One region of the Streptomyces glaucosporus genome, then DNA from elsewhere that is predicted to be linked to it. Evidence: predicted binding sites of a transcription regulator. Region 1 holds the regulator's gene; each other region holds the start of a gene.

Region 1 (2,265 bases):
CCGCCCGGGCCGACCTCGCCCTCGCCGGCGAGCTGGATGCGGGTGCCGCTGTCCACGCCCGCCGGGATCTTCACCGTCAGGCTGCGCCGCGCCCGCACGCGGCCGTCGCCGGCGCACTCCGGGCAGGGGTTGGGCACGATCGTGCCGAACCCGTGGCACTGCGGGCACGGCCGCGAGGTCATGACCTGGCCCAGGAAGGACCGGGTGACCTGCGAGACCTCGCCGCGGCCGCGGCACATGTCGCAGGTCTGCACCGACGTGCCCGGGGCGGCGCCCTCGCCGTTGCACGTCGTGCAGACGACGGCCGTGTCGACCTGGATGTCCTTCGTGGTGCCGAAGGCGGCCTCGTCCAGCTCGATGTCGAGCCGGATCATCGCGTCCTGGCCGCGCCTCGTACGGGACCTCGGCCCGCGCTGCGAGGCGGTGCCGAAGAAGGCGTCCATGATGTCGGAGAAGTTCCCGAACCCCGCGCCGAAGCCGCCGCCCCGGCCCGCGCCGCCCATCGGGTCGCCGCCGAGGTCGTACATCTGCTTCTTCTGCGGGTCGGAGAGCACCTCGTAGGCGGTGTTGATCTCCTTGAACCGCTCCTGCGTCTTCGGGTCCGGGTTGACGTCCGGGTGCAGCTCGCGCGCGAGCCGCCGGAAGGCCTTCTTGATCTCGTCCTGTGAGGCATCGCGCTGCACGCCCAGGATCGCGTAGTAGTCCGTCGCCACTTACGACTCCGCGAGGATCTGTCCGACGTAACGTGCCACTGCGCGTACCGCTCCCATCGTTCCGGGGTAGTCCATGCGGGTCGGTCCGACCACACCGAGCTTGGCCACCGCCTCGTTGCCCGAACCGTAACCGACCGAGACGACCGACGTGGAGTTCAGCCCCTCGTGGGCGTTCTCGTGACCGATGCGCACGGTCATGCCGGAGTCCTTGGCCTCCCCCAGCAGCTTGAGGAGCACGACCTGCTCCTCCAGCGCCTCCAGCACCGGGCGGATCGTCAGGGGGAAGTCGTGCACGAAGCGGGTGAGATTGGCGGTGCCGCCGATCATCAGCCGCTCCTCGGGCTCCTCCACCAGCGTCTCCAGCAGGGTCGCCAGCACGGTGGAGATCGTGCCGCGGTCGTCCTGGTCGAAGGACTCCGGGAGATCCTGCACCAGCCTGGGCACCTCGGAGAAGCGCTCGCCCACCACCCGGCTGTTGAGGCGGGCCCGCAGGTCCGCCAGCGTCGTCTCGGTGAGGGGGGCAGGGCAGTCCACCACGCGCTGCTCGACCCGCCCGGTGTCCGTGATCAGCACGAGCATCAGGCGCGTGGGCGCGAGCAGCAGGAGCTCGACGTGGCGCACGGTCGAACGGGTCAGCGACGGGTACTGGACGATGGCGACCTGCCGGGTGAGCTGGGCCAGCAGCCGCACGGTGCGGCTGACGACGTCGTCGAGGTCGACGGCCCCCGCCAGGAAGTTCTGGATCGCCCGCCGCTCGGGCTTGGACAGCGGCTTGACGCCCGCCAGCCGGTCCACGAACAGGCGGTATCCCTTGTCCGTCGGGATGCGGCCCGCGCTGGTGTGCGGCTGGGCGATGTAGCCCTCCTCCTCCAGCGCCGCCATGTCGTTGCGCACGGTGGCCGGGGAGACCTTGAGGTTGTGCCGCTCGGTCAGGGCCTTGGAGCCCACCGGCTCCTGCGTGCCGACGTAGTCCTGGACGATGGCGCGCAAGACCTCGAGTCTGCGTTCGCTGAGCACTTCGGCGCACCTCCCGTCCGGCCGTGTCTTCCGTTCCTGCCCTGGCACTCTCGGCAGGCGAGTGCCAGTTTCCCTGTGCCAGTGTACGGCCGGTGACCACGGCCAGGGCAAGGGCGGCCGGGAAGCGGTGGCGACCGGCCTCTGCCGCCCGGCGGGCATCGCCCGCGCTTTGGCGTTAGCGTCGCCCTATGGAGGCCGGATGGGAAGAGCTGGCACCGGGAGTCGTTCGTCACCGTATGCCCGGCTGGGACGAGACGGTCGGGGCCGTCGGCGGCACGGCGGGCGTGCTCGTGGTCGACACGGGGGCCTCGCTGCGGGAGGGCGCGCGCCTGCGGCGGCAGCTGTGCGAGCGCTTCGGCCGCCGCATCACCCACGTGGCGCTCACCCATCCGCACTTCGACCACGTCCTGGGCACGTCCGCCTTCTCCGGGGTGGAGGTGTACGCGGCCGTGGGGGCCGACGAGTGGATGGCGCGGTCGAAGGACGAGCTGCTGGCGGACGCCATGCGGCACGGGGCGGACCGCGAGGAGGCGGC
Region 2 (2,265 bases), on a different contig from region 1:
CTCCTCGGAGATGACCTGGCCGCCGGTGAGGATGGCGATGTCCTGGAGCATGGCCTTGCGGCGGTCGCCGAAGCCCGGGGCCTTGACGGCGACGGACTTGAAGGTGCCGCGGATCTTGTTGACCACCAGGGTCGACAGGGCCTCGCCCTCGACGTCCTCGGCGATGATCAGCAGCGGCTTGCCGGCCTGCATGACCTTCTCCAGGAGCGGGAGCAGGTCCTTGACCGCGGAGATCTTCTGGTTGGCGATCAGGATGTAGGGGTCCTCCAGGACCGCCTCCATCCGCTCCATGTCGGTGGCGAAGTAGGCGGAGATGTAGCCCTTGTCGAAGCGCATGCCCTCGGTGAGCTCCAGCTCCAGCCCGAAGGTCTGCGACTCCTCGACGGTGATGACGCCTTCCTTGCCGACCTTGTCCATCGCCTCGGCGATCAGCTCGCCGATCTGGGTGTCGGCGGCGGAGATGGAGGCGGTGGAAGCGATCTGCTCCTTGGTCTCGACCTCCTTGGCCTGCTCCAGCAGGGCGGCGGAGACGGCCTCGGTGGCCTTCTCGATACCGCGCTTGAGGGCCATGGGGTTGGCGCCGGCGGCGACGTTGCGCAGACCCTCGCGGACGAGCGCCTGGGCGAGGACGGTCGCGGTGGTCGTACCGTCACCGGCGACGTCGTCCGTCTTCTTGGCGACCTCCTTGACCAGCTCGGCGCCGATCTTCTCGTACGGGTCCTCGAGCTCGATCTCCTTGGCGATGGACACACCGTCGTTGGTGATCGTGGGGGCGCCCCACTTCTTCTCAAGGACGACGTTGCGGCCCTTGGGGCCGAGCGTGACCTTGACGGCGTCGGCGAGCTGGTTCATACCGCGCTCGAGGCCGCGCCGCGCCTCCTCGTCGAACGCGATGATCTTGGCCATGTGAAGTGGTCCTCCCAGACTTTGGGGGTCTCCCCGGCCCGGAGGCTGGGGGAGGATTTCTCCGGACCGCTCTGGCGCCCGCGACGGACGGCCCGCACTCCCGGGGTTCCCTGCTCCACCGGGCTTGCGCACCTCACCGAACCGGTCCTCGTGCTGTCACTCTCACCTTCGGAGTGCTAACGCAATGATTAGCACTCGACCCCTCCGAGTGCAAGCGCGTCCGGCCTCCGAAGCCTCCGCGCGCCCGTGCGGACGGGGCGCGGAGAGGAGCGGGACGCCGCCGCGGGGCCGGCCGGGGACACGACGGAGGGCCCGCGCCCCGTACGGGGCGCGGGCCCTCCTGTGCCGTCTACTGCTGTTCTGGTGCGAGTGGCCGGCGCTTCAGGCCGTCACGCGGACCATGTCCGCCTGCGGACCCTTCTGACCCTGCGAGATCTCGAACTCGACTCGCTGTCCTTCCTCAAGGGTGCGGTAGCCGTCCATCTGGATCGCGCTGTAGTGGACGAACACGTCCGCACCACCGTCGACCGCGATGAAGCCGTACCCCTTCTCCGCGTTGAACCACTTGACGGTGCCTTGAGCCATTCCTAACTCCCCTATTGCTGGCCCTTGCACGAGTCCACACTCCGCGGACCCGGGTCAGATCTCACCCCCCGGCGAGAGGGGGTGTGCGCCGGAACGCGTCGACCGCGGCCGAATGTATCCGGGCAGACGCCCTCCGCAACAGGTCTTCCGGATGAGAATTCCGGTCACGTCGGATTACCGAAAAACACATGAACGACAGGAAAGTGGGGCAACCCGGGCCGGGCATAGCGGACCAACACGACAATTGCCGCAGCGAATTTGGGCGCAAGTTGTCGCGTTCTTGTGGGCGCCGGGGCGCACATTCGGGGGGAGGCACGCTCACTCTACCGTTCCCGAGAGGGCGGAATTGACAATTCCGCTCATCGCCCGGGGAGCGGAGGTCCGCAGGGGGCGCGCACGCCGGCGGCCCCGCCTCCCGGTCTGTTCCGCCGGGAGGCGGGGCCGCCTGTACGCGCCCTCGGAGGAGGCCGCCGGCGGTGGGCGGCGGCCGTCAGCAGCCGCCCGCGACGGCCGGGATGATCGAGACGTTCGCACCGTCCGGGGTCGGCGTCTGGAGGCCCTCGGAGAAGCGGACGTCGTCGTCGTTGACGTAGACGTTCACGAAGCGGCGCAGCTTGCCGGAGTCGTCCAGCACCCGGGCGGATATGCCCTGGTGGTTCTTGTCCAGGTCCGCCAGGACCTCGGCCAGCGTCGCGCCCTCGGCCGTCACCTCGGCCCGGCCCCCGGTGTACGTGCGCAGGATCGTCGGGATACGGACGGAGACACTCATGCCAG
Region 3 (2,265 bases), on a different contig from region 1:
TCAGCGGGTGAACAGCGTGGCCGGATCGATGTCCATGGGGAAGTCCATGGGGAAGGGGACGGGGACGGGAACGGGGAGCTTGTCGCGGTGGATGCCGGTGGCCACGTACGCGCCGGTGGTGTCGTCCAGCTCGTAGACGTGGACGACCGGGACGCCGTCCTCCTCCACCCGCCAGAAGTGCCGGATGCCGGCCCTGGCGTACTTCAGCGGCTTGGTCTCCCGGTCCCGCACCGCCGACTCGTCCGGGACGATCTCGACGACGAGCACGACCTCTCCGGGGAGGCAGGAGGTGCGCTTCCTCCGAGGGGGAGCGTCGACGACCAGGATGTCCGGCCCAGGGCGCCGGCGCTCGCCCAGCCGGATCGGCATCCCGGCGGGAACCCGCAGGTGGTGAGGGCGGCGAGTTCTGTCGCGTTGGCCGGCCGCCGCATCACGATGCTGTGGAACTCGGTCCGCGGCGACATCATCACGAGGGCTCCGTCGATCAGCGTCGATCAGCTCGAAGCGCCGGGCGTCCGACGGCAGCCGGTCCAGGTCGCCGGCGGTCCAGCCGCCGGGCGGCGGATGGAACCAGTCGGGCAGGGGCTCTGCGGTCATCGGCGGCCCTCCTCACGGGTGGGCACCTGCGACGCGGCACGGGCTCAGCGTACCGACGGAGGCGCGCAACGCGCCGTGCATTGGCACTCCGGTTGACTGAGTGCTAACCCCCGCATAGTCTCGACGTTGGCACTCTCCCCAGGTGAGTGCCAATCCCAGCGACGGGCAGATCCGGCACCCGCGACGACGGATCTACCAGGTCGCCACCCCAGACATCCAAACCCCGTGAGATCTCCGAAGGGGGAGGTCGGATCGTGACGACCGCCACTAGCTCCAAGGTTGCCATCAAGCCGCTCGAGGACCGCATCGTGGTCCAGCCGCTCGACGCCGAGCAGACCACGGCCTCCGGCCTGGTCATTCCGGACACCGCCAAGGAGAAGCCCCAGGAGGGCACCGTCCTGGCCGTGGGTCCGGGCCGCTTCGAGGACGGCAACCGTCTGCCGCTCGACGTCAAGGTCGGCGACATCGTGCTGTACAGCAAGTACGGCGGCACCGAGGTGAAGTACAACGGCGAGGAGTACCTCGTCCTCTCGGCTCGCGACGTTCTCGCGATCATCGAGAAGTAAGTCACCGCGAAGACTGCCTGTGGTCCGCGCCCTGGTACCCGCGTCTGAGACAGCCGGGGCCGGGGCGCGGATCTTTTGACGAGGACCCGAGAGGAACCGAGCAACCATGGCGAAGATCCTGAAGTTCGACGAGGACGCCCGTCGCGCCCTCGAGCGCGGTGTCAACAAGCTCGCCGACACCGTGAAGGTGACGATCGGCCCCAAGGGCCGCAACGTCGTCATCGACAAGAAGTTCGGCGCCCCGACCATCACCAACGACGGTGTCACCATCGCCCGCGAGGTCGAGGTCGAGGACCCGTACGAGAACCTGGGCGCCCAGCTCGTCAAGGAGGTGGCGACCAAGACCAACGACATCGCGGGCGACGGCACCACCACCGCCACCGTGCTGGCCCAGGCCCTGGTCCGCGAGGGTCTGCGCAACGTCGCCGCCGGCGCCTCCCCGGCCGCCCTGAAGAAGGGCATCGACGCCGCGGTCAAGGCCGTCTCCGACGACCTGCTGGCCACCGCCCGCCCGATCGACGAGAAGTCCGACATCGCTGCGGTCGCCGCGCTGTCCGCCCAGGACAAGCAGGTAGGCGAGCTGATCGCCGAGGCGATGGACAAGGTCGGCAAGGACGGCGTGATCTCTGTCGAGGAGTCCAACACCTTCGGTCTGGAGCTGGACTTCACCGAGGGCATGGCCTTCGACAAGGGCTACCTGTCGCCCTACATGGTCACCGACCAGGAGCGGATGGAAGCGGTCCTGGAGGACCCGTACATCCTGATCCACCAGGGCAAGATCTCCGCGATCGCGGACCTGCTGCCGCTGCTGGAGAAGATCATCCAGGCGAACAGCTCCAAGCCGCTGCTGATCATCGCCGAGGACGTCGAGGGCGAGGCCCTGTCCACGCTGGTCGTCAACAAGATCCGCGGCACCTTCAACGCGGTGGCCGTCAAGGCCCCGGGCTTCGGCGACCGCCGCAAGGCGATGCTGGGCGACATGGCGACGCTGACCGGCGGCACCGTGGTCGCCGAGGAGGTCGGCCTCAAGCTCGACCAGGTCGGCCTGGACGTGCTGGGCACCGCCCGCCGCGTGACCGTCACCAAGGACGAGACCACCATC

The links. Region 1 encodes HrcA, which represses chaperone genes, less so after heat shock. Its sites were predicted from a motif close to TTNGCACTCNGNNNNNCNGAGTGCNAA; they were not measured.
Region 2: the regulator HrcA is predicted to act here: its motif matches at 1,095-1,121, upstream of groL (chaperonin GroEL).
Region 3: the regulator HrcA is predicted to act here: its motif matches at 678-704, upstream of groES (co-chaperone GroES).

Annotation. Positions count from the first base shown of each region.
Region 1 covers NZ_BAAATJ010000003.1:228,432-230,696, forward strand. Annotated here, with positions in the region: gene dnaJ (molecular chaperone DnaJ) at 1-713, opposite strand, end outside; gene hrcA (heat-inducible transcriptional repressor HrcA) at 714-1,730, opposite strand; gene ABD358_RS05290 (MBL fold metallo-hydrolase) at 1,967-2,265, shown strand, end outside.
Region 2 covers NZ_BAAATJ010000002.1:282,387-284,651, forward strand. Annotated here, with positions in the region: gene groL (chaperonin GroEL) at 1-906, opposite strand, end outside; gene ABD358_RS03410 (cold-shock protein) at 1,288-1,491, opposite strand; gene ABD358_RS03415 (MoaD/ThiS family protein) at 1,982-2,260, opposite strand; gene thrC (threonine synthase) at 2,257-2,265, opposite strand, start outside.
Region 3 covers NZ_BAAATJ010000034.1:18,544-20,808, reverse strand. Annotated here, with positions in the region: gene ABD358_RS25670 (Uma2 family endonuclease) at 1-597, opposite strand; gene groES (co-chaperone GroES) at 852-1,163, shown strand; gene groL (chaperonin GroEL) at 1,270-2,265, shown strand, end outside.